DNA from 2 places in the Paenibacillus sp. FSL R10-2782 genome. Region 1 is predicted to be linked to the other one. Evidence: predicted binding sites of a transcription regulator. Region 1 holds the regulator's gene; the other holds the start of a gene.
What was found. The regulator LexA, encoded in region 1, represses DNA repair genes until DNA is damaged. The targets are predictions, from matches to a motif close to CGAACATATGTTCG.
Positions count from the first base shown of each region.

Region 2: NST83_RS15080 (DNA polymerase IV) is a predicted target of LexA. The motif match lies at 8,596-8,609, and genes of this name have one in related genera.

Region 1 is NZ_CP151951.1:2,970,634-2,986,298, reverse strand. Features, by position in the region: gene NST83_RS13450 (IS3 family transposase) at 1-550, shown strand, start outside; gene NST83_RS13445 (OsmC family protein) at 907-1,353, shown strand; partial or broken gene NST83_RS13440 (group-specific protein) at 1,629-1,775, shown strand; gene NST83_RS13435 (hypothetical protein) at 1,922-2,554, shown strand; gene NST83_RS13430 (accessory gene regulator B family protein) at 2,532-3,068, shown strand; gene NST83_RS13425 (cyclic lactone autoinducer peptide) at 3,065-3,211, shown strand; gene NST83_RS13420 (LytTR family transcriptional regulator DNA-binding domain-containing protein) at 3,228-3,623, shown strand; gene NST83_RS13415 (hypothetical protein) at 4,297-4,467, opposite strand; gene lexA (transcriptional repressor LexA) at 4,896-5,522, opposite strand; gene NST83_RS13405 (LysM peptidoglycan-binding domain-containing protein) at 5,713-6,081, shown strand; gene NST83_RS13400 (DUF896 domain-containing protein) at 6,187-6,393, shown strand; gene NST83_RS13395 (hypothetical protein) at 6,522-7,031, shown strand; gene NST83_RS13390 (HAD family hydrolase) at 7,226-8,020, shown strand; gene NST83_RS13385 (cupin domain-containing protein) at 8,144-8,686, opposite strand; gene metH (methionine synthase) at 8,916-12,356, shown strand; gene rnz (ribonuclease Z) at 12,437-13,369, shown strand; gene NST83_RS13370 (TIGR01457 family HAD-type hydrolase) at 13,879-14,685, shown strand; gene NST83_RS13365 (DNA-formamidopyrimidine glycosylase family protein) at 14,759-15,577, shown strand; gene NST83_RS13360 (deoxyribonuclease IV) at 15,567-15,665, shown strand, end outside.
Region 2 is NZ_CP151951.1:3,324,105-3,339,769, forward strand. Features, by position in the region: gene NST83_RS15015 (DMT family transporter) at 1-381, opposite strand; gene NST83_RS15020 (NAD(P)H-dependent oxidoreductase) at 443-1,075, opposite strand; gene NST83_RS15025 (winged helix DNA-binding protein) at 1,288-1,968, shown strand; partial or broken gene NST83_RS15030 (Tn3 family transposase) at 2,033-2,303, shown strand; gene NST83_RS15035 (multidrug efflux SMR transporter) at 2,570-2,887, opposite strand; gene NST83_RS15040 (multidrug efflux SMR transporter) at 2,891-3,232, opposite strand; guanidine-I (ykkC/yxkD leader) riboswitch at 3,313-3,411, opposite strand; gene NST83_RS15045 (GNAT family N-acetyltransferase) at 3,445-3,963, opposite strand; gene NST83_RS15050 (MarR family winged helix-turn-helix transcriptional regulator) at 3,991-4,443, opposite strand; partial or broken gene NST83_RS15055 (YitT family protein) at 4,562-4,797, shown strand; partial or broken gene NST83_RS15060 (transposase) at 4,806-4,928, opposite strand; partial or broken gene NST83_RS15065 (dihydrodipicolinate synthase family protein) at 5,056-5,967, shown strand; partial or broken gene NST83_RS15070 (transposase) at 6,065-6,830, opposite strand; gene NST83_RS15075 (helix-turn-helix domain-containing protein) at 6,785-7,144, opposite strand; gene NST83_RS15080 (DNA polymerase IV) at 7,269-8,537, opposite strand; partial or broken gene polYB (DNA polymerase IV) at 8,738-8,920, shown strand; gene NST83_RS15090 (TetR/AcrR family transcriptional regulator) at 9,315-9,911, shown strand; gene NST83_RS15095 (FAD-dependent monooxygenase) at 9,908-11,125, shown strand; gene NST83_RS15100 (stage VI sporulation protein F) at 11,746-12,033, opposite strand; gene recG (ATP-dependent DNA helicase RecG) at 12,144-14,192, opposite strand; gene NST83_RS15110 (DegV family protein) at 14,194-15,063, opposite strand; gene NST83_RS15115 (DAK2 domain-containing protein) at 15,112-15,665, opposite strand, start outside.

The sequences.
Region 1 (15,665 bases):
CCAGGAGCATCGAGTCGTGCCTAACTTATTACAACGTAACTTCAAACAGGGAGTGCCTGGCAAGATTCTTCTCACCGATATTACCTACTTAAGTTATGGAAAAGGGAAGCGAGCCTATCTGTCCACGATCAAGGATAGCTCCACCAATGAAATTTTGGCTTATCATGTGTCGGAGCGAGCCACCATGGATCTGGCGACAAACACCTTGCTTCACTTACAGAAGAATCGTAGATTCAAGAAGACCCAAGACGCCTTCATTCATTCCGATCAAGGTACCCACTACACTCATCCGGATTTTCAGAAGAAAGTGAAACGTATGGGTCTCGGGCAATCCATGTCCAGACGGGGAAATTGCTGGGACAATGCTCCGCAGGAATCCTTCTTTGGTCATTTTAATGATGAAATATCGCTGAAGAACTGCACCACGCTGGATGAAGTCAAACGAGAAATCAAGGCATATATGACCTACTACAACTACTACAGATACCAATGGAATTTAAAAAGGATGACCCCCGTTCAGTACAGAGATCATCTTCTTCAAACAGTATAGGTCTTTTTTAGAAATGTCCTTTACATAGGGTACAGTTTATTAGTGGGAGGCTTTTATTCTTTGAATGGGCTGTTTTATTAAGCTATCTTTCACAGTTAGTTGAATAATTCATTCTGATAAGGATATATGGCCGTTTTTATAATTAAACGAGTAGACCGACCCTTAAGGACAAGATAGTATTGCCAAATGATGAAAGACAAGAATAAAGGTCGGAATCCAAACAACACTCATCTATTGACAGGTTATGATCAGCAGAATTATAATTCATACTAAAATTAGTTGAATAATTATATTAAAATTATAACTTCGAAACACCCAACCACACTTGGGCTGTACAGAAAAAGGAGGGTGAATGTATGCCAAATGTTCAAACATTCAAAGCAACTGCCCATTTAAAGGATGGGGTTAAAGTCGTTACCAATGTAAGACAATTCGAACTGGTCATCGACGAGCCGAAAAACCTTGGGGGTACTGACACGGGAATGAATCCTGTAGAAGCTTTGCTTGCCTCCCTGGGCGCATGCCAATCCATTGTGGCCAGGGTATATGCTGCCAAATTCAATGTAGAGCTTGAAGATTTTAGGGTAGATATTGAAGGTGACCTGGATCTCGACGGATTTTTTAACAGATCTGAAATCCGCCCTGGTTACTCCGATATACGATACACGTTCTACATCAAGACCAATTCGTCTGCCGAGAAGGTCGAACAATTCGTGCAATTTCTGGAGAGCAAATGTCCTGTGGGCGACACGATTGCCAATCCGGTAAATCTCAAGCTGAATCGCGTCGTTATTGAAAATTGAGACGCTGACCCCTTAACAGAATACAAAAAAGGGCTGCAGGTTTGCATGAAAGCAACTTTGCAGCCCTTTTTTGTTACGCATTTGATATTTTATGATCACTGGTTCAAGGGTCTAACCCAATGTGGCCCGTAAGCAAGAACATCGGGATAGCTATAAGAAAAAATTAAGGTTATGATAATTATGATGTTACTTAGTTGCTGTTAAAGGGAAAAGACAAATCATTTTAGCTGATTGTATTTTATGATCTTTTTGATTGTTTGTATCATCCTAAATAATTAAAGAAGAGGACATGTATGAGTTGGAATGCAATTCTCGATGCATTTTTCCATGATCCGCGACTTATCAAACGAAAAATGGGAGGAAAGTGGTATTTTCCAGTTCGTGAAACAAGAGTTTTTTTGAAAATCTGGCTCTTAGAGCAATACACACATTGTAAGGAAACGAGTGAAAAATATCTACCTAACATAATACATAATATTCCAAATAAACAGGTAATTGTATTGCTATACTGTTATAGCAAATATAGAATTATAGTATTGGTTACAATGGAGTGAAGGGGATATGTGTTATGTGGGAGCCTATACGGTTCTTGCTATTTTCTAATGTTGAAACATTTGCGGCGTTTGTTTTAATGCTTACTATTTTCAGAATCCGAGCTTTAGATTTTGTCTGGCCTGCATTGTTTATCGGCCTGATCATGAATTTGCAAAGTCTGGTGTTAAGAGAAGAAACGTCGTTGTCTTTTTTTGCTCCGACTATAAACATTATATTATTCACATTATTGATAACTACTGTTGTAAGGATGCCTATTATTTGGTCAGCTATTATATCCATTACAGGTACGTTTTTGTATACGCTGTTCCAAGCAATAATCATAGTAATGATCTTTGGTACATTGACATCAGACATGGAGACCTCTCCAGAGGGATCGTTAGCTCAAGCGGTAACCAGTGCATGGGTATTAGCTATATCATGGTTGCTATATAAATTCAAAATAGGCTTTACAGCAGATTATGAAAGCTTGCGTTTTAGGTGGGAACATGTACTTGTTGTTATTTTAATAATTGGGGTACTAGCCGCTAGTACATTTATGTTCTACGTCAATAATTTTCCTCTGAGTATTTTGTTTATAGCTTTGGCATCTGGAATGTTCTTGTACTATGCGCTAAAGACGGAGCGTGATTATTATAAAAAATCTTGATACTATCGCTCTTGATATTGCAACTCATATCAAAACAGTTGTACCGGATCATCCAGCTTCTATTGCGGTTTTAAAACATGGAATAGCCGTTGTGATTAATACAGTTTCAATTATTGTGTTAACTATCGGTCTTTCATTTATTACGGGTAAGGTGCAGGAAACCATACTGGCGATGATATCTTTTTCTATACTGCGTCAAGTTGTAGGAGGAATACATTTAAGGAGCAATGTGGTATGTATTGTTGTATCTACAGCTTTACTTACTGCCTTGTCCTTTGTGAATTTAAACTATAATGGGATAGTTATTACGTCGGTATTAAGTATAATACTTGTCTTAGTTTACGCCCCGTCTAGAATAGACGGGAAGACTCGTATACCTAAACGGCACTACCCATTGTTGAAGATTTTCGGAGTCTTCATAATAACACTTAATTTGTGGCTGGCTATTTCGGTGGTAGCTGCTAGTTTTTTTGTTCAGAGCTTAACATTAATAGGAGGGAGGTGCGAAAAATGAAAAGTCCTATATTTAGTAAATTTAAAATTGGCATGTACTACAATGCCGCCATATTACTGACTTCACTTGCAGTTGCATCAGTGAGTACAGCGAGTTTGTCTTGGATTCACAGTCCCGAACCACCTGAAGAACTGTTGAAATAAAGTGGAGATATGTGAAATGCTAAACCTAACCGTATCAGCTGTTCCTGGAGGTATTAACAAGGGTGAAAACATACCCGTGGACAAGGTTCTTTTCATATCTAAAGGACATAAGAGGGATCAGATTCTAGTTCACACATTCGAAAAAACATATTACATGATCGGCACCTTAAAGCATTGGGAAAGCTTCCTAAATAATAATGGGTTCCGTTTCTTGAATGTGGACAGAAGCAATACTCTGAATGTGGAGAAGGTGAAAATTGTTAATGGCATTTTCAAAGACGCTTACTTTGAATGTGAGATAACAAAAACGTCGAAGAGGTGTCCAATCTCTTATCACCGATTTGGAGAGGTTATAGAGGAAATGGGTTTCATTAATTCGAACATAATCTTCACTGGAGTTGCTACTAGATAGCGGCTCTTTTTTTTTGTCAAAAATACTCGCCTTATACTGTTAAAACATAAGAGACATTCAGCACTCATTCGCTCGTTTTTGCGGAAGTGAGAAATAATGCGCTGTGGTTAGCAAGATCTTTGCACAAATTCCGTTCGGGTCTAGCTTTTCTGTTTCAAAAGGTAGGGAAGTAGGCATCTCCACTAGGAAAAGCATTTCGTTAAAAGTATTTAGGATAATGATCATACAGTCAAGATAAAGACACAATAGTTCATAGGGGAGAATAACCATAAAAATCAATTTTTATTGAATCCATTTCATAAATGATTAAGCCAACGAAATGTATACTACATATAGACAAATCAAACCATTTTGATCTATATGTACTTTTTATTAAAGCTACTGTGGGTATTATGAAATTGATTCTATTATAGGTGTAATTTCCGTTATACACGATAATGTGGCAAAAAAACGGGAAGAAATCCTTCCCGCTTTTCGCTTAAAACATCATTAACGTCTGCGTTGTCTATCATTTACGCTAAACAGATTAACAGCCAGTGCGTTACCTCTAGCACGTGCAACGGCTCTCTGATTTGAAAGGATCAATAAGCCTCTTCTTCTCACGCTACGTTTGAAATGTCTTTTACACATGATATTCACCTCCCTTCACAAGAAATGAAGGTACGGATGAATCTTAAAAGTGTTTACGCTTACGGCTGCGTTTGGAAATTTTGATGTTTAATGCGTTTGTGGCTAGTGCGTTACCGCTTCTTGTTTCTGCGGCTGCGGCCTGAAAGACTTTTACGACCAGAAATTTGTTCTTGCCAATACGATGCTTATACGTCTTGACTCTATTTTTGATCATCAGCTTATCTCCTTTTCTAAGGTCTACTTTATTCATATGTCATTAGCGCTAGCAATGTATCAGCATAAATCTATTAAAAGCAAAAAAAAGCTATCACCTATGATCCTAATATTCAGAAACAAATAAAGTATGGAGGTAAGGAACGGAAAAACTCATGCTTTCCTGCCGTATCCTTTTCCACTTACGTTGTAGGATAAAGTTACAGAAAGCACTTTATATTCCTGATGGTACTCTGTGTAGTTATTTCTTTCGGAAAGTACATACGGCTTCAAGTTGCTTTTCCAAAGATTTAAAATCTAAGGCTATCAAAAGGAAAAAGAATAGCTTTGAGGAACGTTTTGTATATATAAAATCAACACAAAACCGGCTTGCCATGGGCAGCCGGTTTTGTTGTAGAGGGAAGAATAACGGGGCTGAAAAATGAAAAATTAGTGGAAGTCCCGGAAGAGTCCTACAACCTTGCCCAAAATACTGACGTGCGTCAGACGAAGCGGTTCAAAGGCCGGATTTTCCGGTTGAAGTCGGATATGATCTTTTTCCTTGTAAAAAGTTTTAACAGTAGCCTCGTCCTCGTCCGTCATGGCCACGACAATGTCGCCGTTATCGGCTGTCTGCTGTTGACGTACAATGACATAGTCTCCGTTAGCAATACCAGCTTCAATCATGCTTTCTCCTACAACAGATAACATGAATATTTTATCCTCACCAACAAAATGTTGGGGAAGAGGAAAGTAATCTTCAATATTTTCTGTTGCTGTAATAGGCAAACCAGCTGTAACTTTGCCGACGACCGGCACACGACTAATTGAGTAATTAATCAAGTTGCTGTTATCCGATTCATCTTGACCGAGTAACTCGATGGCCCGTGGTTTCGTTGGATCACGACGAATCAGTCCCTTTTTCTCCAAACGATCCAAATGACCGTGAACCGTAGAACTGGAAGCCAATCCGACAGCCTCACCTATTTCGCGCACAGAAGGGGGATAACCCTTTAGACGCACTTCATTGCGGATAAATTCAAGAATGGCCTGCTGGCGGCTTGAAATCTTAGACATACCGTATCAACCCCATTTAGTAACGTTTGGGAAAATTATAGCATAGAACCTCCGTTCGTACAAACATAAGTTCTAAATAATCCCTAAAAATAATCGCGAACTTTTGTTCTCTTTTCTATTGAATAAAACAAATGTTCGTGTTATATTGTGAAAAAACATAGGAACAAACGTTTGGAGGACGCAGCCAATGATGAAATATAGCACATATCAAAGTATTTTTCCATTGAATTTAGAAAAGATGCAAAATGTCCGGAATGAGAGAAAGGCACAGCTTGTACGGACCATTACTAACAGTATTCTCTCCAAACTTCTTATTCTGGTTATCATCTCCTGGATTGCGGGTACAGGTGTACTGACGGTATTCGCGGCTCCATCGGTTCCGAATGTAGAGGTAACCAAACTTATTGTGCAGCCTGGGGACACATTGTGGCGGATTGCTTCCAATCATAAACCGAAACGAATGGATACACGGGTATATATAGAAGGAATTGTTCGGATTAACGGACTGGAAGAACGGGGAGTGCAGGCAGGCCAGGTTTTAAAGCTTCCACACTTCTGAGCAGTACCATTAGAGCTATTAGGGAACGTGATGCGAGAACCTTGACAAGCTCTTTTCTACATGTCAAAGTGTATTATATCTTTGCTTATATGGAGGGGACAGAATTTGGATATAGACAGCTTGGTACAGCGCATCAATGAATTGGCTCGCAAAGCAAAAGCCGAAGGATTGACGGAAGAGGAAACAACAGAGCGCGCCAATCTTCGGGAAATTTATTTGGATAACATTCGCCGTAATTTTCGGCAGCAACTTGATACGATTGAAATTGTGGACGAAGATGCGTCGAAGGGAAATGGTGGGCTGACACATTAATGTCGCTAAAGCGGCTTAGCCTGCGTAATTTGCTTTTCGTTTTTTTAGGTATCTATTTTTGGTATTTATATAGATTAGGATTGGTGGCAATTGTTTTTAGGCAATATATTTGGGAAGGGAATTGAGAGATGGCCCGGTCATTTGAAAGAAAAGTTCGCAAAAACACAGCGCATTTGAATAAGTCGCGCAAAAAGCAAGGCATCCAAACCATTAGTGGCACCGGTTCTGCAATGGATATTTTCCGTGGACGTAATATTACCGTGCCAATCATGTTGGCTGGACTTGCAGTTCTGTACATGCTCATGAGTTATTTTTTGACTAAGACTGGTATGCGCGGCATGGACTGGCTTGTATTCGGCTTGTATTTGATGCTGGCTGTTATCTTTTTCATCCGCCGTCCTTATTTGAAGGTTGGAAAGAGCACGTTGTACATGTTGAAGGGTGGCAGAGAGCGTCCAATGACGGCAGAGGATATGAAAGCCATCAAGATTGAAAAGGGTTACGTAACAGTTGAAAGAAAAGGTAAGGGTGGCAACTTTATTTTTACAAAATCACTGGGCCGTTATGATACGGATGCCATTGCAGAGCGGCTTGAGAAGTTTGCGCTATCTAATCAGGTTCAAGTAGACAAAAAATAACGACTTCTGTTGGTACGAATCGTTTAAATTGTCGGTGGGCCTGTAACCTCTGTAAATAAGGTCGCATGATGTTATTTCATATAACACATTGCGGCCTCTTGACTAATATGGGCACATAACGATTGGAATGCTTGTAGACGCAATAAGGCGGAACCAGCATACATAATAAAGTGGAAAGAGAGTGGATGATTCAGATGGCGATTCAGGCCGTAATGTTCGATCTTGATGATACACTTCTGTGGGATGAGCGCAGCGTAGAAGAGGCATTTGACGCGGCCTGCCAGACAGGCTCCCAGGAAGCAGGCGTTGATTCAGAAGCTTTGGAAGAAGCAGTCCGCAAGGAAGCGCGTTCTTTGTATGAGTCTTATGAAACCTTCAGTTTTACTCAATTGATTGGTATTAATCCGTTTGAGGGATTGTGGGCGAATTTTACGGCAGGAGAGCAGCCTGAGTTCCGGCAATTGGAACAGTTGGCACCTGCTTATCGAAAGGAATCTTGGCGTAGAGGTCTCCAACAGCTGGGGATAGATAATGAGGAGTTGGCGCAGAAGCTGGCAACCCAATTTGCTTTGGAAAGACGCTCCCGTCCCCATGTTTATGAAGAAACGTTTGAGATTCTGGAGCAATTGAAAGGGCAGTATAAGCTTCTTTTGTTGACAAACGGCTCCCCTGATCTACAGCAGGAAAAGCTGGATGGGGTTCCGCAGTTAGCTCCATTTTTTGATCACGTTGTTATTTCAGGTTCGTTTGGTAAAGGCAAGCCTGATCCGTCTATTTTTCAGCATGCTTTGGGGCTTCTTGGTATTGAGCCTGAACATGCTTTAATGGTTGGGGATAAGCTGACGACTGATATTCAAGGAGCTCTGGCAGCAGGTGTGCACTCCGTGTGGGTGAACCGAAACGCCAAAACCAATACTACAGAAATCAAGCCAAAGTTCGAAATTAAGCATCTGTCCGAATTGAATGGAATTATTCAATCGTTTAAGTAAGTGCTCTCCGTTTCTTATTATAGTAATAAGGCAAAAAAACTCCCTCCGCTCAGGTATCTCAGAGCAGAGGGAGTTGCTTTATCCACATTAGGGTGAATTCTTATTATTCTTTAATAGCAGGTATTATGCCTTAATAAACGATGGATCTTCAAACGGTTCGGCAATCCAGCCATTTTCTTCGATGAACAAACGTACTGCGACGATCTTCTGATTCTCCATTAAGGTAAAGAAGTGAGGAATATTTTCTGGTACGGAAATAACGTCACCCGGTGAGAGCTCAACATTAAAATAACCGATTTCTTCAGGACCTTTAATGATGAAAATACCTTTGCCTGCTACAATAGCACGGATTTCATCTTCTGTATGGGTATGAATTTGCTCAAACTTGGCAAGCAGCTCGTCCAAATTCGGCGTTGCTTCGGACAAGGTGATAACGTCCCATATTTTATACCCACGGCGGGCGACTAAATCCTTGATTTCGGCTTCAAAAGTGCTTAGAACAGCCAATTTTTGTTCATCTGTCAGGGTGAAGTTTTCTTGCAGCTCCCCGGACAGCTTGGAGGCATCCCAATGCTCGTACAATACCTCTTGACTTTCCAAAAATTCACGTACCTTGTCTTCATCGCTAATTCGTACATTCGTATTGCGTATAAAGATTTCAGCCATCTATTATCCCTCTTTTCCACTTGGTTTAATGTTATATACAGGATATCATGTCTTGAATCGTTGTACAATATAGGTTTGAAATATTTTATGTTGAAAACTGTAACAATGAATATCGAAAGTTTCTTTTGCACAAAAGAAGCCGTATAAAACGTATGTTTTACTTCAATCTATCTAAATGATACGGTTTCTGCTAAACTAGGATTTAACGTTTTGCGGGGGGGAAGAGATTTTGGATAAAGTTAGCTTACAGGATGCATTACAACGAAGAATACTCATTCTTGACGGGGCCATGGGCACCATGATCCAGCAAGAGGACCTTTCCCCCGACGATTTTGGCGGGGAAGAGCTAGAGGGCTGCAACGAGATGCTGGTCTTGACTAGACCAGATGTCATTCAAGGGATACATGAAGCATACTTGGAGGCCGGATCAGACCTGATTGAAACGAATACTTTTGGAGCAACATCCGTTGTTTTGGCGGATTACGATATACCGGAGCGTGCCCGTGAAATTAACCTGGTTGCAGCTAAATTGGCGCGTAATGCAGCAGATAAGTACTATACTGCGGACAAGCCTCGTTTTGTTGTAGGAGCCATGGGACCGACGACGAAAACATTATCCGTGACAGGTGGTGTTACGTTTGCGGAGCTAATTGAGAGCTATGAAGAGCAGGCCTTGGCGCTGATTGAAGGTGGCGTGGATGCCCTGCTTTTGGAGACTTCACAGGATACACTTAACGTCAAAGCCGGAAGTATTGGAATTCGGCAGGCTTTTGAACAGACAGGTATTGAGCTTCCGTTAATGATTTCGGGAACGATTGAACCAATGGGAACGACTTTAGCAGGTCAAAATATTGAATCCTTCTGCATATCGCTGGAACACTTGCATCCGGTGTCGATCGGGCTAAACTGTGCTACAGGGCCGGAATTTATGCGGGATCACATTCGCTCTCTCTCCGATATGTCCTCAGCAGCAATTAGCTGTTATCCGAATGCAGGTCTGCCCGATGAAAACGGTCAATATCATGAATCTCCTGATTCTTTGGCACGTAAAATGGCTGCTTTCGCCGAAAAAGGCTGGCTTAATATCGCAGGAGGCTGTTGCGGTACCACGCCTGAGCATATCCGGGTTATGAGTGAAAGTATGGCTCAGTTTGAGCCGCGTCCGCTGGAAGGCCATCACCCACCGGCTGTATCGGGTATTGAGCCTGTATATATTGAACAGGAAAATCGTCCCTATATGGTTGGTGAGCGAACGAATGTTCTTGGCTCCCGCAAATTCAAGCGTTTGATCGTGGAAGGCAAATACGAAGAGGCCTCCGAAATTGCCCGTGCTCAGGTAAAGAGCGGAGCGCATGTCATAGATATTTGTGTACAGGACCCGGACCGTGATGAAATGACGGATATGGAAGCCTTTTTGAAGCTGGTAGTGAATAAGGTAAAGGTTCCTCTCGTAATTGATACGACGGATATCAAGGTCATTGATACCGCCTTGCAATATTCGCAAGGTAAGGCGATCATTAACTCCATTAATTTGGAGGATGGCGAAGAGAAATTCGAGAAAATGGCACCACTTATTCATAAATACGGCGCGGCTGTTGTTGTTGGAACCATTGATGAGCGCGGACAGGCTATTTCACGTGAGGATAAGCTTGAGGTGGCCAAACGTTCTTATGATCTGCTGGTGAACCGTTACGGTCTGGCTCCGGAGGATCTTATTTTTGATACACTCGTATTTCCCGTGGGCACAGGTGATGAGCAATACATCGGTTCGGCCAAGGAAACGATTGAGGGGATTCGGATTATTAAAGAGGCGCTTCCAGGAGTTCACACCATTCTGGGTATTAGTAACGTGTCCTTCGGATTGCCGGAGGCGGGGCGTGAGGTTCTCAATTCCGTCTATTTGTACGAGTGTACCAAAGCAGGCTTGGACTATGCGATTGTAAATACGGAGAAGCTCGAACGTTATGCTTCGATACCCGAGCATGAACGAAAGCTCGCCGAAGACCTGATTTATAAAACGAACGACGATACATTAGCTGCTTTTGTGGCTGCTTTCCGTAATAAGAAAGTGGAGAAGAAGGAGAAGGTGTCCAACCTTTCGCTCGAAGAGCGGCTGGCTTCCTATGTAGTAGAGGGCAGTAAGGAGGGGCTGATTCCAGATCTGGAGCAAGCGCTCGCCAAGTATTCTTCGCTGGAAATTATTAATGGGCCGCTGATGAAGGGAATGGAAGAAGTAGGCCGTTTGTTTAACAATAACGAATTGATCGTTGCAGAGGTGCTGCAAAGCGCTGAAGTCATGAAGGCGTCGGTAGCCTACTTGGAACCGTTTATGGAGAAAAATGAATCCTCGGTAAAAGGAAAGATTTTGCTGGCTACGGTCAAAGGTGATGTGCATGACATTGGTAAAAACCTGGTAGAGATTATTCTATCCAACAATGGTTACCATATTGTAAATCTGGGTATAAAAGTACCACCAGAACGCATTATTGAGGCTTACCGTGAAGAAAAGGCCGACGCGATTGGCTTATCCGGTTTACTTGTTAAATCGGCTCAACAGATGGTGTTGACTGCACAGGATTTGAAAAATGCGAATATTGATATCCCGATTATGGTTGGCGGAGCTGCTTTGACGCGTAAGTTTACAAAAAACCGTATCCGTCCCGAGTATGACGGAATGGTTGTCTATGCGAAGGATGCAATGGATGGTTTGGACATAGCTAACAAGCTGATGAATCCTGAGTCCCGCAAGAAAATGGCAGAGGAAATGGAGGCTGAACGGGAAGCGGAAGCCGCAACGGTCGTGGAAGCCAAGCCGTTGCCTAAACTTACCCGGGCTGTTCGCTCTAACATTGCTCAGGATTTGCCCGTATATATTCCGCCGGATACGGATCGCCATGTACTGCGTAACTATCCGCTCAATTATATTTTGCCTTATGTGAATATGCAGATGCTGATGGGGCACCATCTTGGATTAAAAGGAAATGTAGAGCAATTGCTGGCTTCGGGGAATCCGAAAGCGACTCAGTTAAAGGAAACCGTAGATAGTATCATGTTTGAAGCCGTTACGGATGGAATTATTCAGGCACATGCTGTATACCGTTTCTTCCCGGCGCAGTCACAGGGAGATCAGATTTTGGTTTATGATCCATCAGATGTGAGCAAGGTACTGCATACATTTACGTTTCCGCGTCAACAAGTAGAGCCTTATTTATGCCTGGCTGACTTCTTGAAATCGGTGGAATCTGGAGTTATGGATTATGTAGGTTTTATGGTCGTTACGGCGGGTCATGGTATTCAGCAGCTTTCCACGCAATGGAAAGAAAAAGGGGATTACTTACGCTCTCATGCACTTCAGTCGGTAGCGCTGGAAGTGGCAGAAGGACTCGCTGAGCGACTTCATCATATTATAAGGGACAGCTGGGGTTTCCCGGACTCGGCAGACATGACGATGAAACAGCGGCATGGGGCTAGATATCAGGGCATACGGGTATCTTTTGGCTATCCGGCATGTCCTGATCTGGAGGATCAGGGACCATTGTTCCAGCTGTTGAAACCTGAGGATATTGGCGTTGAACTCACAGAAGGGTTTATGATGGAACCGGAGGCTTCAGTATCAGCTATGGTGTTCAGCCACCCTCAAGCGCAGTATTTTAACGTCGAAAAGGTATAACACCTTTATCAGATGGGATAGCAAAGACCCTCCGGAGCTTCGGAGGTTTTGCTGGTCAGCAGGAAGAAGGTTAAAAAGTCATGGAATTTTATTTTCTCGGCACGAATGCAGGTGTGCCTACCATCCAGCGAAACGTGACGTCCATCGCACTCCGTTTGCTGGAAGAACGAAGAAGCATGTGGTTGTTCGATTGCGGCGAAGGAACTCAGCAGGAGGTACTGCGTTCGCCGCTTAAGCTAAGCAGGCTTGAAAAAATATTCATTACCCATTTGCATGGAGACCATCTCTTTGGTCTGCCGGGTCTGCTGTCGAGCAGGGCGTATCAGGGGGGGACGACACCGCTGATGGTATACGGGCCGCTCGGACTCAAGCAGTACGTCGAATTATCTCTGGGAATAAGCCAATCCCATATCAACTACCCACTACACATTGTGGAGCATACGGGAGGGCTGTTGTTTGATGATGGGCAGTTTCGTGTGGAGTCGGCTTTGCTGGATCATCGAATTGACAGCTACGGATATCGTATTGTAGAGATGGATAAGCCCGGCAAGCTCAATCAGGAGCTGCTGGAGCAATACGGAATCAAGCCAGGCCCGGTGTATGGTAAGCTGAAGCGTGGAGAAAGCGTCGAGGTGGAGGGTGGGGTCATTCTTCATCCGCAGGATGTAATGGGTACGCCGAAAAAAGGACGTATCATCACCATTCTTGGTGACACGCGACCTTGCCCGAATACCGTAGTGTTGGCTCAAGATGCAACGGTTGTCGTTCATGAAGCTACTTTTCTGCATGAGCTGGCGGAAACGGCGTATGAATATCATCATAGTACAGCACTCCAGGCAGCGGAAGCAGCAAAAGCGGCAGGTGCGAGTCAGTTGATTATGACGCACTTTAGTTCCAGATATAAAGATCAGGAGCAGCTCCAGCCGTTGCTGGAGGAAGCGCGGAGTATATTCCCCAATTCATTGCTGGCGGAGCAGCATGTGCTGTTAGCCGTGCCTGATATCGGTTCATAAACGGTAGTAATAGAGGATAAAACGTGTATGGGTGCCGGGGCTTGCTCCGGTGCCTTTGTTTTTCCTGCGAAATTATTTTCCGGGAAAGCGCAGGATGTGACAAGAGTTGAGGACGACATATGGGTGGGGTCGAATGAATTTGTACTACCACATATGGAGGTGTGATATATTCCGTTTTCTATATATCGAATTTTAAGGTTTTTATATTTTAAGCAGGGTGAGGAACTACAGGAAATTTCCCTTGTAAAAAAGGCATCTTCGATGGATTTCGACGGAGGTGTAAGCTTATTCCATGGGAAAGCGACGGCTTTTAGCGAGGAATGGCATTATTTTGAACGGTTTATCAGCAATTCATGGACTTCATACGTATTTTTGACTTAAAATAGATAAGATGAAATGGGGAGACCCTCTTATTTTATGACCTAAATGATTAAGGTGATTAAATAAGAGGGTGAACATTATTCATGGGATGAATTATCATTCAAATGTTTATGATGAATTGATTTGAAGTGCGGGAGGGAATTACGATAAAATCGTTACTAATTGATCTGGATGGAACATTGTACCATGGGGACCGGATGATCAAGGGTGCGGATCTGCTCATATCCCAATTGCGCACGAACCAGATACCTTATGCTTATGTTACGAATAATGCTTCACGCACACCTGAGTCGGTGGCAATGCATTTGGTCGGTATGGGAATTGATGCAGTTAGCGATGAAGTATGTACTTCGGCGCTGGCGGCTGCACAATATGTTGCACAGCAAAGCCCTGGAGCAAGTGTATATTGTATTGGTGAAACGGGATTGCGTCAGGCTCTTACGGATGCCGGATTGCAGCTTGTGGAGGATCATCCCGATTATGTGGTGCAGGGGATAGATCGCCAATTTACATATGATAAGCTGGTTGCTGCTATGCGATGGATTCGGGAAGGAGCCACTTTTATTTTGACAAACCCTGATCTTCAATTACCTTCACAAGATGGACTCACGCCGGGGGCAGGAACGATTGGAGCTGCGATTGAGGCGGCATCACAGGTAAAGCCCGTCGTCATCGGCAAGCCTTCAAGCGTGTTAATGAACTATGCGCTGGATCGCTTGAACATTAGAGCGGATGAAGCTCTGGTTGTGGGCGATAATATGCTTACCGATATTGCGGCAGGTGCGGCGGCAGGTTGCAAAACAGCTCTCATACTATCGGGTGTTTCGACCCGCGCTAATATGGACGGACATATGCGTGCCGTTGGAGTAAAACCTGACCTGATATTTGACAATCTGGATGAATTGCAGGATTGGCTCCGAGAAGAGTTTAAGTAATAGTAAATATACATTTTAAAAAAATCTGCATGAATCAAAAGTGATTTGCAGCTACGAAAGGAAAGATGTTGACATGCCGGAACTTCCTGAGATGGAGAACTACAGAACGCTATTGTCAAAACAAATTTTGGACATTCCGATTACCGGAGTGACGGTTAACCGTGTGAAATCCATTAATACCGAAGTGGAAACATTTGAGAAGCAATTGCTGGGAACTACCGTTGTATATATGGAGCGTCGAGGCAAGCACTTGATTTTTCATCTGAACACGGGCGGGCGGCTTGTGCTGCATCTGATGCTGGGAGGAATGCTGTATCTGGGAACGGAGGAGCAGCGCCCTGACCGTACGGTTCAAATTGAACTGGATTTTAGTGGAGTAAAGCTTTATTTTATCGGGCTGCGCTTGGGTTACCTGCACTTGCTGACGGCAAAAGAAACAGAAGAGACGATGTCTGAACTCGGACCTGATCCGCTGGATCGTCGTATGACATTGGAAAAGTTCACGGCACGTCTGAAGGGACGTAGGGGTATTTTGAAAACAACGCTGGTGAATCAGCATGTTTTTTCCGGTATTGGCAATTGTTATTCAGACGAAATTGCTTATATCGCCGGATTTACACCAGGTTCCAAAGTACAAAACATCGTGCAGTCGCCAGAAAAAGTGGAAAAGCTGTACCATGCTACGCAATCCGTACTTCGTGAAGCTACTGCGGAAGGTGGTTATATGGAAATTCCTTTGATGGAGGGGGATACGCTGACGGGCGGTTTTGACCATCAGTGCCGGGTGTATGACCGTGAAGGAGAAGAATCGCCAAGCGGCGGGAAAATTGTGCGGGTAGAGCTGGCGGGAAAAAAAGCATTTTATTGCCCGGTACAGCAGCATGATGCCTAAACTGCTGATCGGCTCTCATGTGAGCACGCGAGGCGGTTTTTCCAAAGCCGCTGCGCGTGCACGAGAGCAGGGGGGACGTTCTTTTCAA
Region 2 (15,665 bases), 350 kb from region 1:
CTATCCCCCCCGCCTTCTCTCTCTGCCAGCTTCACCTATCCATATGGAGCCCAATAGCAAGACAGCACCGAGCAATTGCTGCAAAGTCATCCTCTCAGCTAAGACAAGAGCTGAAATCAATAGTGAAGTTAGGGGGTCGATATAACTCAATACAGCGATGCTTTGACCTTTTAGGCCTTTCATTCCGGCAAAGAACAGATAAAATCCAACACCGCCATGAACGATACCCAGCACAAGCATCAATATTATCGTGTTGCCGGTGATCGACAAGAAACTGAAGCCATCTGTGAATAGCACAAATGGGAACAGCATGGCAACCGACAAGCCAAGCAAAGCAGTTCCGATACAAACCGCCTTTTTAAGTGACAGCTTTTCTTTCAAAGGTTCTCTTTAGGTCGAGTCGAGGGAACTCCGGGATGCTTGCAAGCCGTTTTGTAAATAGTCAATAAGTGGTAGGCCAACGTTCTGCGAAAAGTTTTTCTGTTTTCTTTAAATACAATTGGCGCTGTTCAAGAGTTCGCTTCTCCATACCTGAGTAATTATACCATTTAAGAGAGTTTATACTCATTTTTCGAAAAGTTCCACGAAACATCATTTTGGTGATTGGATTTCCAAATAGCCATCGATAAATATATGTTGGAGTTGCCATAATTGTTAGTAAAGAGACACCCTTCAAACGAGGAAGCAGACACTTAAATAAACGCCCTGGTTTAGGCTCGCTGTACACAATTCCTTTTGCTAATACCTTATCTAAGAAACCCTTCATCATTGCTGGCATTCCTTCCCACCAGATAGGAAAGATAAAAATAAGGTGATCTGCTTCGAGTAGTCGCTGTTGGTAATCTGCAATTAGAGGATCAATTACTTCCTTTTTTCGCCAAGACGCGAGGTCAGAAGCAGACATAACAGGATTAAAGCCGTCTTTATGCAAATCAATCAAATCGACTCGGTGACCACTTGAATGCAAACCTCTTATGGTAGCTGCCAACAAGGCTGCTGAATAACTTCTATTATGAGGAATATTTTCTGAAGCACCACTTCCATAAGGATGATCAAATATAATAAGAATGTTCATATAAAATTTCCTTTCTTGAATTTTGTTGTCTGTGAAACAAAATTGTTTTTATGGATATAATAATATATTTTTGTTTCCTTGTTGTCAATAATGTTTCCTTGTATTTTATTTTTTTATAATTACTTGGTATACTAGAAACATAAATCTGAAACAGGAATATTTCTTTATTCTCTAATATAAAATCTTAAAAGTAAGAGAGTGAGATTGTAAAAATGAATGAGAATTTTGAACAAACGCTTTTAATAAAAGATATAATAGGTCACATTGCTGCTATACAGAAGCGATTTCAGTCAGAAGGCGAAGATGAAGAAAAAAGATGGATGATTAAAAATGCTACTGAGTCGATCGTCATCCAATTTTTAAAGGAAGCAACTGTTCAGATGCTCCATGTCTTGGATGCTATAGGTGAATTAGAGCCAGTCAATGGCATTACAATTTCTAGGCATTTTGGTATTCCCAGAGGTAGCGTATCAAAAATAACTCAGCGGCTGGTAAAACTAGGAATCATACATGCTGAATCATTATCTTCCAATAAAAAAGAAGTATTATTTCGTTTAACTCCATCTGGTGAGCAAGCTTTCAAATTGCACAAGCAACTTCACGAACATATGGATGAAAATTTCAGGATTTTTCTAAGTCGTTATAACCTCAACCAGATACGCTTTCTTTCAGAATTAATGAGAGAAGTATTGGGAACTTCATGGGTTGGATCAGAAATGGTTTCTGTTGAAGCAGAGGATGAACAAGAAGATTACAAGTTATCTACTAGTGAGATTAGCTCACCTAGAGACTTACAACAACAAAATGAAATCTTAGGTATGTTACAGAAATTTGATTCGAAAAAGTTGAGCAAAGTAAAGGAATTGATACGTATTGTCTTTCTTGAGGATTGACTAGTACCTTGTCTCAAACAAATTTAGGATTTATGGAGAAACTCTTATAAAAATGCATGAAGGCATTAAAAATTCTTAGGTCTCCTAATTGGAAGTAGCAAGTTGGAATGGGTTTGACGAGGCTTCAACCAATCGTCAACCTAAAGCTGAAGAAAAACCGATTGTTCTGGCATCGCTCATGGCTATGGGGGGACCAATATCGGATTAACAAAAATGGCTGATGCAATGCCCGGTATCTCATATCATTCAAATAGCCAGCTCAGTGAAGAATGTACGATGATGCAATGAATAGAGCACAAGCAACACTTGTGAACTTTCATCATCGTCGTTCTTTACTAACAGGTTTGCGAAATCCTGTAGGAACAAGATATTTAACGAATAAAGTGATACACAGTATTCAATATGCTTTGTTTAATGCCTTCTGAAAAAAGCTTTAGATTAAAAGATTAAGTTATAGACTAGGAAAATAAAGTATCCTATTCCAGAAGGATCTAAAGTGGCTTCTAGCAACCATACAGCAAACCATGTCGTTATAGTTCATAAACATTCAGATAGTTTGCCGCTATTCTAAAATAACGAATTTATCTAATACCATCATTATTCAGCTTACCAGCTTTAGACCAACTGCTGAACCGAGTACCATCGCAATGAACAAAATTCTCGCAGTATTACGTGGTTCACCATAAAAGATTATCATACCCAATATCGCCCCGCCCGAAGCTCCAATACCGGTCCAGACGGCATAGGCTGTTCCCATTGGTAGTGCTTCCATGGCCAGGTTAAGAAAGAAAAAGCTCAATCCAAAGCCTCCAAGCAAGTAGAAAATGAACAGGAAATTCCGGTCTTTATGGAGCTTATTAATCATGAGAACTCCAATCATCTCAAATACGCCTGCCAAAATTAGAAATATCCAGTTCATATGTCAGTGCACCTCTTTTCCTTGTTTCTTCTCTTTGCTCTGCATTTTGAGTCCTACAACTCCGAACAGAAGTAGCCCGATTAGCATCAATTTAGATCCCTGTACTTCAGCACCAAACAACAAAATTTCTGCCAATACAGTACCGGCCGTTCCCAAACCGACAAACACTGCATATACTGTTCCTACTGGAAGCGTACGGGAAGCCATAATCATGAGTATAAAACTGACAAAAATGGCGACTAAAGTCCCTCCCCACTCTAACCATCCACTGGCATGTTTCAGGCCGATAACCCATCCAACTCCAAATAATGCCGCAATTACAACAGATAACCATGTCTTGTTCATCCTTTGCTTCCTCTTTTTTGGTAACGCTGCAAATGTAGTATGGATTTAAAGCAGCAATTGAAAAAAGCCTGAGATCATATTTCTCCCAGGCTTTTATCCCTCCGTGACACAGTACGACGACTGTAAGTTTTCTCTCGGACCAGCCGATATTACATCGCGGAACCCTAGAAAACATTTTTGCATTCAATTATAGTTAATATTATATATATTACCTATATCATTGTTTTGGTCATTATGAAATCAATTTGCTCTTCATCCCCCATATAAAAAGAGTGGGCACCCGTTTGAATAAACCCCATCTTCTTATAAAAAGCAATAGCATTTTCATTTTTTTCCCATACACCGAGCCAGATTTTGTTTTTATTTTGTTCCATTGCAATTTCCATAGCTTTATTTAGCAGATATCTACCAACCCCATTTTTTTGAAGTTTGTTTTTTATATAAATCCTCTCAATTTCGAGTGACTCATCACCCATTTTTTCGGATTGGGCCTCATTCATATTTACCTTTAAATATCCAGCAAGTTCTTCATTGAAATAGATGAAAAAGATTTCTGAAGAGACATTGGACAATTCCTCCTCCAACTGTTTAGAGTTAAATGCTCTTTGCAGATAGGTTTTCATATTTTTAGGTGAATTTTGATCTTTAAATGTATCGTTGAATGTTTCAATACTTATTTCTTGGAGTATTGGTAAATCTTCACGGCTGCACTTTATTATTTTTACAGTCATTTTTTAGGTATCGCTCCTTCATATAGATCAATAATTTCTCTTGTTCCCCTTTTTCACAAATTCCCAGTCAGTCCCTATATTTATTCTTACTCTTTGAAGAAGATTGAAAATGGTTTCTACTTCTCTTTCCGAAAATCCCTCTAATGCAACGTTATTGGAATGATCATTTTCTCTTTTTATAAATGGATAGACATTGTTTCCTTTCTCTGTTGGAAAGAGTTTTTTAATTTTTTTGTTATGGTTATCTTCCTTCTTTTCAATAAAACCATTAATTACAAGTTTTTTTATAGCACGAGATGCTGTTGTTCGATCTACTTTTATCATCTCAGCTAACTTTTCTTGAATGATTCCGGGGTTTTCACATATTCGAACAATGTACAAATACTGCCCTTTTGTAAGGTCATACTCTTTAAATTCTATATTACTTATTGAATCTAATGCCCTTGCTATCATTCCAATTTCACGAAGTACTTCCTTCATAATTAACTCCTTTGCACCTATTTTGTTGCAAACGCAATAAAAATGGTATATATTAAATTTATCCTATCTTTATTGCATTTGCAACATAAAATTATGATAAAGAGTTGAGTAAAGTGAAATATGTTTTTTTGTATTAGGAATTTTTATATTATCCCTTGGAATTTCTTTCACTATACAATCAGACCTTGGGACTTCAGCTTTTGATGCACTTTTGGTAGGAATATCCATAAATGTGGGGCTTACTGTGGAAAGTTGGGAAATAATAATAGCTTTAATATTGATATGTTGTAATTAAAAAGACAAAGACCAGAATTTTTAGGGTTGTTAACAGCATTTATAACGGGTATTAGTATTAAATATATGGCTTTTTTTAGCAGATTGTGGGCAAGGCAAAGCCACCCGACCTCCAGGCTTACTTTTTGCAAGCCGCGAAGCAGGAATCTTCGGAATCCCCGATTGTTTTTGATTTGTCCAAACACGCTCTTCTTGTTTAACTAACCTTATATGTTAAAATATGTAATATCATAACATTGATTTCGATACAGTTGTGTCTAATTCATTTTTATAATGTGTTTGTATTTTGAAGGTCAATTAATAAAGGAGTGTAGCATTATGTTCTGTGGATTATCTGCTTTTCCACTCACCCGAGTTAACGAGGCAGGTATTGACGAAAAAGCTTTTATGACACTGTTCAACGATTAGTTGCAGCTGGAGTAGACTCAATTGGTGCATTGGGTTCAACTGGTAATTATGCATATCTTAATCGAGAAGAACGTTTACGTGTTCTTCAACTTGCTGTCTATTCAGCTAAGGGAATTCCCGTGATGACAAGTATAAGTGCGATTCGTACTTTTGAAGTACTTCGATTAGCGGAAGATGCACAAAGAGCAGGAGCAAGTGCAGTGCTGCTAGCCCCTGTCTCCTATCAAACACTAACGAATGAAGAAGTATTTTTACTCTATGAACGTGACGAGTTCACTCTCCATTCCACTTTGTGTATATAATAATCCGAGCACCTCACATTTTCATTTCAGTGATGAGTTGCACGGTCGAATTGCTGAGCTACCTAACGTTCGTTCTATCAAGATTCCTGGAGTACCTTCAGATCCTGAAGCAGCCAAGACACGCATTAGGAAACTGCGAACGGCCATTCCTCCCCATGTAGCTATAGGAGTAAGTGGAGATTCATCTGCAGTCACTGGCTTGAATGCAGGCTGTGAAGTATGGTACTCAGTACTTGGTGGTTTGTTTCCAAAGGCGTACCAAAAAATGACCCTTTTGGCCCAGGCCGGTTTTGCTGGCGAAGCAAGACAACTCTCGGCGCTACTTGAACCAATTTGGACGTTATTTCATCAATATGGTAGCCTTCGTGTTATTTCAGCAGCAGCAGAAATAAGTGGCTTGAACTCAAGTCCCAGTCTTCCTTTACCCTTACAACCATTGAATCAATCAGCTAGAGAACACTTGGAATTCATACTAAAGGATATTCAGACTACAGAAACATCCTGTTCCCCATTCGGCTAATACCTTTTCGAAGGGGAGACTACTAAGCACGGGGTCTGTCAATAATTTTGTGTAAACTCTTTTAAGCATAGACTCCCCCGAGGAGGAAAACACGAATCTAACGCAAGTGTTGACCGACCCGATCGGGGAAAAAGACCGAAAGCTGGAGTAGCATTTGCCCCCAGTTTTGGACACGGCCTGTCCATTTTCGAGTGACATCGACGGTGGCCAGATAAAGCATTTTAAGTAGGGCTTCATCGGTAGGGAAAATGCTCTTTCCCTTCGTCACTTTACGAAGCTGACGGTGGTAACTCTCGATCATATTGGTGGTGTAGATGAGCTTGCGGATCTCAGGTGGGTACTTGAAAAAGGTAGCAAGTTCGTCCCAATGGGTCCGCCAAGAACGGATAATCAGGGGATATTGGGCTCCCCAAACTTCCTCGAAACGTTCGAGTTCAAGTAAGGCACTTTCCTCGGTAGCTGCCTTGTAAATGGGTTTTAAGTCGGCTGTTACTTTCTTAATGTCCTTGTATGACACGTAACGGGTGGAGCTGCGGATTTGGTGAATAATACACTTCTGAATTTCGGCTTGGGGATAACAGGCTGCAATCACCTGAGAGAATCGTGACATTGGAAATGAGCGTAGGGGAGACTTCAATGCCATACATCTGTCCCAGATGATCCTGGATTTCCCTAGTGCTGATCCCTTTGGCATACAGGGCGATGATTTGCTCTTCGATGCCCGTTACATTCGATGGATGCTTCTTAACGACCAGAGGCTCAAACTCACCCAGTCGGTCCCGAGGAATGGCAATGTCCTGTTCGCCGTACTCACTGACTACCGTTTTACGACTCTTTCCATTGCGACTGTTTGGAGAGAGCTTACACAATATATTTTACAGACTCGCGGAACGGAATCGACAATGGTTTGCTTCAACTGTTCCTGCTGTTCTTTGGTTAATCGAGTGGGCACTCCGGAGAAAACCTTCATTTGCAGACCCGCTAATCCGCCGATTTCATACGCCCGAATGTAGCTATTCACCGTTTCCTTGCTGCGGTTCAGGATTTCGGCAATCTCTTTAACGGATTTTCCCTTGAGATGCAAATACAACGCTTGATAGCGTTCATACATGCGGCGTTCTTTTGCTTGTTTCATCACTTGTGTTACTTCATACAGTGCCGTTTGTTTTTCCTCCATGGTGCCCCCTGCTTGTCCGTGTCGTTTTCGACAAGCTGGTTCTCATTTCCTTGCCATAGTTTGCTAAAAAATTGGGTTCAACTTATATAGATGATTAGTTCTGTTTTCCTTATCTGCGAACTGTTTATTTATAATGCCCACCAATTTTTAGGGACCTTTCCAGCGCCTGACCCGCGTTGGTCAAAGAGGAAGCTCTTACAATAGCTGCACTACCATAGCGTTCTTTAATGCTATCTGTTGCTTTTTCCAGGGAACGTGTACGCTCCTGATCTTCAAAGAAGGAGAGTTGATATGTTTGATCGTCAACCAGTTCACTTAAAGTGACACCTAGGCGTCGTATCGGCATACCATTCCAAAAATTATAAAATATTTTTTTTGCTGAGTCGTACACTTTATTCGTATTGTTAGTCGGGTCGGTAAGCTTCATTTGCCTGGAAAATCCGGTAGGAGCTTCATATGGACTGCATATACAACTGACGGTCACAACAGAGCCCATATACCCTTTACGACGGCTGTCTCGGCAAACTTCTTCGGTGAGTTCAAGCAAGATCGTTTCAATCTCATTCCTTTTCGAATAATCCTTGGGCAGGGTCATTGCATGGCCTACCGACTTTTGCGGGGAACCGAGCGTAGATGGAACAACAGGGCTATCATCCAGACCGTTAGCGCTCCTCCACATAACTTCTGCCTGGATGTCCGACTGTTTTCCAAAATGACTACGGAGTTTCGTCTTAAGCTCCGGCAAGGTCATTCTGCCGATATCTCCGATAGTTGTTATGCCAAGCCGTGCAAAATGTGCTGTCATCCGCGATCCCACTCCAAACATTTTGCTGACTGGTTGTGGCCACAATAAATGTTCAACTTCTGCTATGGGTAGTGTGAAAATCCCGTTTTTATTTTTCTTGGCCCAAATGTCAGTTGCAATTTTTGCAAGTATCTTATTAGAACTGCTTCCTATTCGAACCCAAACTCCAGTTTGTAAAAGAACATTTTGTTGAATATCTTTTGCAATAACTAATGGATCACCGAAGGTTCTTATACTACCAGAAATATCCAAGAATTGTTCATCTATACTAAACACCTCTACAAGATCGGTGTACTCCTTATATATATTCGTGATTGTTAAAGAAACATCAATATAGTATTTCATCCGCGGTCGTACGATAACAAGTTCAGGACACTTTTTCAGAGCTTCTCCCAGACGCTCTGCTGTTGTTACACCGAAACTTTTTGCAATGGGGCACGCCGCTAAAATGATTCCCGATCTACGTGAAGGATCGCCAGCCACTACAAGTGGTTTATTTTCATACTCTGGGTGAGAAGCTTTTTCCACGCTAGCGTAAAAACTTTGACAATCTGCTAAAAAAATTGTTCTCTTATCTTTTTTAATCATGTTGCACCTCCAAAAATGCAAATGAATAAGAACATACATTCCCAAGTCGATTATATACCAAACATCTGTTCCGTATACAAAGTAAATAATGGAATTAAAAAATTGTAGAGACAGCAATTAAAGAGATATCTCCACAATTTTTGTTACGAATATCATGTGCTAATCCTGCCTTTTATAAAAATGTATTGTCTATCTAGTCTCAGCCGGTTCGCAGTATGTTCGGTATTGGCTCGCGCATAGAACGGCATTTGGAGAGGCTTGGATTGCACACCATTGGAGACGTCGCACGTACTCCCTTGCCCCGGCTTCAGGACAAATTCCGGTCTCATTTCGGCAAGCAGTCAGATATTCAGGCAGAGGTTTTATGGCGAACTGCTAACGGGCAGATTTGCGTGGTGCCGCTACAAAGGAAATCGAGTCTCTTTGCCTTATGCGGTACTAGATGAAGGTGTCTCTAAATCGCTTGATGCGGAAATCGGAACATTCATCGACAACAAGAAACAGTATCATGTCAAAACCTGCGCGATTCACGAGAGCAACCTGCTTGGCCGGACGGTTATGTTGCCTTTCACAAACAAGGTTGGGATGAAGACGGTGTTGTCTACCATGATGATGAGTGCGCTAATGCATTTGATAATAATGCGAACGGTACTCTTTACTATTAAGGCAAACGAAAAATGACCCTTGTAATTTATGGAAAATGGTTGTAGAATAATCAACGTAGTACTAATTGAACTGATATAGTACTTATGGTTTTCGTGATGAGGAGTTGCTAATATGCAAGAATCCAAGACAAAACAAAAAATTGTTGATTACGCTACAAAGAAGTTTTTCACGATCGGTTTCTCCAAAATCTCGACGGATCAAATGGCGAACGAGCTTGGCATGAGTAAAGCGACATTGTACAAATATTTTCCAAAGAAGGAGGTGCTGCTTGAAGAGGTGGTTTCCCATTTCGCCCAAGAACAGCTGCGGGATATAGAACGAATTGCTTCTGATGCCGAGCTTGAATTCAGGCAAAAGATTGAGCGGTTTATGCTTGCAGTTGGGAAACGGCTCAGTACGGTGAAACAAGAAGCTATGCAAGACATCCAACGATCGGTGCCCGAAATCTATGAACAACTAATGGAATTACGCAAAAATATCATTTTGAAAAAGCTAAGCGAGCTCTTTCAACAAGGAGTGTACGACGGTTTGTTTCGCAAAGATTTGGATCAGACTTTTGTGGTGAGCGTCATCCTTGCGGCGATCGAGTCATTGGCGAATCCTGAATTTTTATCAAATTCCGCACACACCTATGAAACTGTGTTTCAAAATATACTGACGCTGATTCTCGAAGGAAATATGATCAGGGAAAGGAACGATGGGGGATGAAAACTTTGGAAACGGACGTTTGCATAGCGGGCGGTGGCCCAGCGGGCATGCTCCTAGCTCTGCTTCTGGCGAAGATGAATATTCGGGTTCACGTGCTGGAGAAACAGAAGAACTTCGATCGCGAATACCGCGGAGAGATTTTGCAACCTCGTTTTCTGCAAATGCTGGATCAGCTCGGCCTCAAAGAATATTTGGAAAAATTTCCACATGAGAAACTGAAACAAGGAGCGTTCTTTGTCCACGATCATCAAATCGGATCCATCAATTTTCAAAATGTTTACTCCGGCATCCCTTATGCCATTTCCATGCCACAGCCAGTCCTGCTGCAAGCCTTGTATGAGAAAGCAGCCGAATACCCTTCATTCGAGTTATCTTTTCATGCCTCCGTAATGAAAATGATTATGGAAGAGGGCGTGGTCAAAGGCGTTACAGTCAAATGCGTTGATGAGGAGTTCGACATTCGTGCTAAAATTACCATCGGAGCAGACGGTCGATTCTCGACACTGCGCCGATTAATGGATTATGCAATAGAGTATGAGCAGTATAGCATGGACTTGATCTGGTTTACGATTGAACACCCGGAGCACTGGGAGCGTATGCTGCGGTTTCAGATCTCGAACGGTCCGACCTGCATCATGGGCTCTAAATATGGTAATCGGCTACAGGTGGGGATCGCTTTTAAGAGGGAAGAATGGGATGCTATCAAGCAGCAAGGGATTGAAGCCTTCAAACAAACGATCATCAATACCCATCCTTATTTCAAGGATTTCGCCAGCTCGTTAACGGATTTCAAACCATTTACTCCGCTGCAATCGAAGCTTTTTATGGTCAAACAATGGGCGAAGGACGGGTGCCTTCTCATTGGGGATGCCGCCCATTGCGCTACCCCGATAGGAGCGGTAGGAGTGTCGCTTTCCTGCGCAACTGCCGTTATTGCCGCGGATGTAATTGTAAAAGCAATCAACGAGAATGATTTCTCAGCCGGAATGCTGAACCTGGTACAAAAGATTCGCGAGCCGGAAATCAGAAAGATCCACGCGTTTCAGAAAAAGATTGAGAATGTCATGGTGGACTCTCCAGTGCTGCGCAAAATTAGACCGATCGCAATTACCCTACTGGCCAAAACTCCATTGTTTACCAAAATCCAAAAACGGATGCTTCTGATGCCCACTCCTTTGCCAATCGATCCGCAGTTATCGTTCAATAAACAATGATCGGAAACATGATGTAGGAAAATAATGAGCTTGATGCGTTAAACCAACGGATACAAGTGTTCAAACACGCTCAAGGATAACATGAGCGTGGCGATGGAGCAAATCCATCGCTTATTTTGTATTTTGGCACCATGCTGAACTAAAGGGCAGTTATCTTCGATAAATCGTGACATCTGGTATAATTAATTTTAAGCAGGATATTTTTTCTAGGAGGATTTTCTATGAACAAGAAGCTGATCAAGCTCGAGAATTTATCGGTTTTCATTGCATGCATTTATGCGTATTATCGATTCGATTTCAGTTGGCTATTGTTTATCCTGCTGATCTTTACTGGATTGTCAACAGTAAATCAGACAACTTTTTTAAGGGCTTCTTGGCGATACTGAACAGGCGTCATAAATTGGCGGTCATTACAAATAAAATCTTTCTATTAACACGCAGTCTATTACCCGGGGAATTAAATACGAGCGAAGGCTACGGAATACTATGCTGAACAGAGAACAACCTGGAAATAGAGGAGCAAGCAAAAAAGGACCGCCTGACATCAGGCAATCCTTTTTCCAGCTTAGATGAGCATCGAGCATTCAAAGAGATTTTAGAGACATCCTACGTATGTCCGGTTAACGAAACATCCCCCACAGCTTAATCAGATGGAACGTATTAGACGGATCGATCTTTTGCGCCAGTACGAATGCCGTCAATTGTTCTTCCTGTGCAGCCGTCAGCCGCTCGTTCAAAATAGCGGAAGTGGACTTCACAAGTTGACGTACCTTGGCTTTGTTTTGCAGGTCCGTCTTGGTCACGCCTTCGATCTGCTGCTTAACCCGCTCCTTAAGCGCACGATTTTTCATTTTCAACTTAATCCGCTCCACCAGTTGCGGACTGATTCCATATTGCTGATAGCTCAATGTTACCGCACCTCCCATATCATTCGGTCATTCCCAAATATATGACGGCCAGCCTGTCCATTGTGCCTACTGTTTAAAACTATATAAACAACCTTATGATTCGAGGTGTATTAGTCGATAAGATCACCCTGGAAAATCTGCTCTTTTTGCAAATAGCCACGTAATGCTGCATACTGCGGAGATGTCCAAAAGGACGAATCCGCGATCAAACCAGTCGCATCCTCACGTGCCTTTTCCAGCACCTCAAAATCCGCTACCATATCTGCTAACCGAAACTCGGGCAGCCCACTTTGCTTGGTACCGAAAAAGTCACCCGGCCCTCTCAAATCCAAGTCACGTCTAGCCACCTCAAAACCATCGTCCGTATCGGTCATAACCTTCATCCGCTCCCGACCCACCTCAGACTTGGGATCAGCGACCAGCACACAGTACGAGGCATGTGCCCCCCGTCCGACACGTCCACGCAACTGATGCAACTGGGACAAGCCAAAGCGGTCGGCATCCATAATGATCATTAGCGTCGCATTCGGCACATCTACACCCACCTCTACAACTGTCGTTGAAATGAGTAACTGGACTTCATTGCCATAAAAAGAACGCATAACCTCTTCCTTTTCAGCAGGAGTCATTCGTCCATGCAGCAGACCGACGCGGTAATGTGGGAAAGCCTGCTGCATTTGAATATGCAGATCGATGGCATTCTGTACATCCAGTTTCTCGGACTCCTCAATTAACGGACAAATCAGATAAGCCTGTCGTCCCTGATCCACCTCACGGGAAATAAATCCGAGCACACGATCCATCAGCTCATGCTTTACCCAATACGTAGAAATGGGAATACGCCCCTTTGGCCGCTCTGACAACGTAGAGACATCCATATCGCCAAAAGCAGTGATGGCCAGCGTACGCGGAATCGGTGTTGCCGTCATTGTAAGAACATCGGGATTATAACCCTTGCGACGCAATATACTACGCTGATTTACACCAAATCTGTGCTGCTCATCCGTTACAACCAGCCCAAGCTGGCGGAAATACACATCTTCCTGAATAAGGGCATGCGTGCCCACCACAATATCCAGCAGACCCATCTGGAGCGATGCCAGCAGTTCCTTACGCTTCTTCCCGGTTGTACTGCCCGTCAACAACCCCACACCAATCCCAAACGGTTCAAATAGCTTGTGAAGCGATCGCATATGCTGCTCAGCCAAAATTTCTGTTGGTACCATCAACGCCCCTTGAAAACCGGAACGCACCGTAGCAAACAAGCCGATGGCCGCAACCACGGTTTTCCCTGACCCAACATCTCCTTGAAGCAGACGGTTCATACAATAGGGCGACCGCAGATCACGCAGTATTTCAAGCTCGACTTTCTTCTGAGCATCCGTCAGCTCAAACGGCAAGGCCCTCACAAATTCGCGTACCGTGGCATTATCCACCGTATGTACGACCCCGTCTGCCCGGCCGCGATTCAACGCACGGAATGCCTGCATTTTTAGCTGAAATAAAAACAGCTCTTCATATACCATCCGACGCCGGGCCTCTTGCCCCTCTCGATTGTCCTGAGGCTGGTGTATACCTGCAATTGCCTGCTTACGCGGCATCATACTGTAATTACGCACAAGCGACTCCGGCAAAATTTCGGGAATCATTTCACCAAACTGTTGGAGTGTCTGGTTCATCGTCTTACGCATCCAGGTCTGCGTAATCTTGCCACCTATGGAGTACACAGGCTGAATCGTTCCCGAACGAGCGACTCCTTTATCGGGAAACTCGGAATCCGAAACGGTCATCTGCATCCGTTTCAGATCCCATTTGCCAGTCACTACAATTTCACGGCCTGACGTTAACTGCTCCTTCAAAAAATGACGATTGAACCACGTAGCTGTAAACATCCAGTCCTCAGCCATCAATTTACAAGTCAATCTGGATTTGCGCCCATAGCGCTGAAGCACCGGAATGCCCAGAATTTTAGCCTGCACCGTAATTTTATCTCCGTCCTTCACTTCGCTCAGCGAACGCAGACTGTAATCCTCATACCGGAACGGATAATATTCCAGCATGTCCTGCACGTTAGAAATGCCAAAAGCGTGAAGCTCTCCTTCTTTGAGAGCGCTCACGCCGTGTATTTGTTTCAAAGGTATTTGATCCAGCTGTAACATATTACCTCTCATCTCCGGCCGGCCATGCAAAAATGGCAATCGTTCCGGGCCCCACATGGGCTCCGATCGCAGCGCCAACTTCCGTATATATTCGCTCTCCCAGCTCAAAGTGTTCTGCCAACTGTGCCTCGAACGCTTCTGCTGCCGGACGATCTGCCGTATGGCCCACAGCAATATTAATTTTTTGGCCCTTTAAATCCCGTTCCAGCAATTCAATGATTCGTGCTGTTGCTTTTTTATGTCCTCTTGCCTTGTCTGCCGAATAAATGATGCCTTCCTTGTCCATCGAGAGAATCGGCTTAATATTGAGCAGGGTGCCAATCATGGCTGCTGCTTTGCCGATACGCCCCCCTTTTTGCAAGTATTCCAGCGTATCCACCAGAAAATACAAGCAAAGACGTTCCTGACGATGCTCTAAAGCTTGAACGATATCAGCCGGGGAATGCCCAGAAGCCGCCAGCTCTGCCGCATAGACCACAAGCATACCATATCCGTACGAGGCCAATTTGGAATCTAGCACAGTTATTCTGTCTTCATGCTTCTCCAGCATGGATTTACCCAGCAGAGCGGACTGATACGTTCCACTCACGCCGGAAGACAAATGGATGGAAACGATCTGGTTGTCGGGATGTTGCTCCAACAGCGTAGTGAATGTCTCCAAAAAGCGGGCTGGTGAAGGCTGTGACGTCGTAGGTAGCCCATCAGCCCGTACCAGTTCGCTGTAAAATTGCGCGGCAGACATCTCAATGCCGTCAAGGTAAGTCGTGTTTCCGAACATCACCGTCAGCGGCACAATGACTATCCCGAGACGGTCTACCAGTTCCTGTGGAATATCAGCCGTGCTATCGGTCACAATGATGGTGTTGCTCATCGGTCAGACCTCCTTTTGTGGTGAACTTTTATGACGCTCTACAGCCCATTAAGTTTCCACCGAGAACAGGTAAGGATAAATCGGCTGACCGCCTTCATGAACTTCCACTTCAGCATCCGAATAATTTTCTTCAAGCCATGCGACGAGCTGCTCTGTATCTTCTTGCTGCGCATCCGAACCTGTGAGAATCGTAACAATCTCATCACCATTCACCAACATTTTGGTCAGCAAAAGACGAGCAGTTGCGATTAATTGTTCATCGGTCGCTACAATTTTGGAATCCTGAATACCGATATAATGGCCGGCCGTAATCTGCAGGTCATCAAGCGTCGTATCCCGTACTGCATAGGTTACCTGCCCTGATTTCACGCGGCTGACCGCGTCCCGCATGCTGTCCTGATTGGCCTCAAAGGCTTCCTCCTCCTGAAAAGCGAATGCCGCAGCAATACCCTGAGGAATCGTTTTGCTCGGAATAACCGACACTAGGCGCTCCATCTCCAGCAGTTCACGGGCCTGCTCTGCCGCTAGAATAATATTGGAATTATTCGGCAGGATAAAAATGTGCTGAGCCGCAATCGAGCGAGCCGCATTAACGAAGTCTT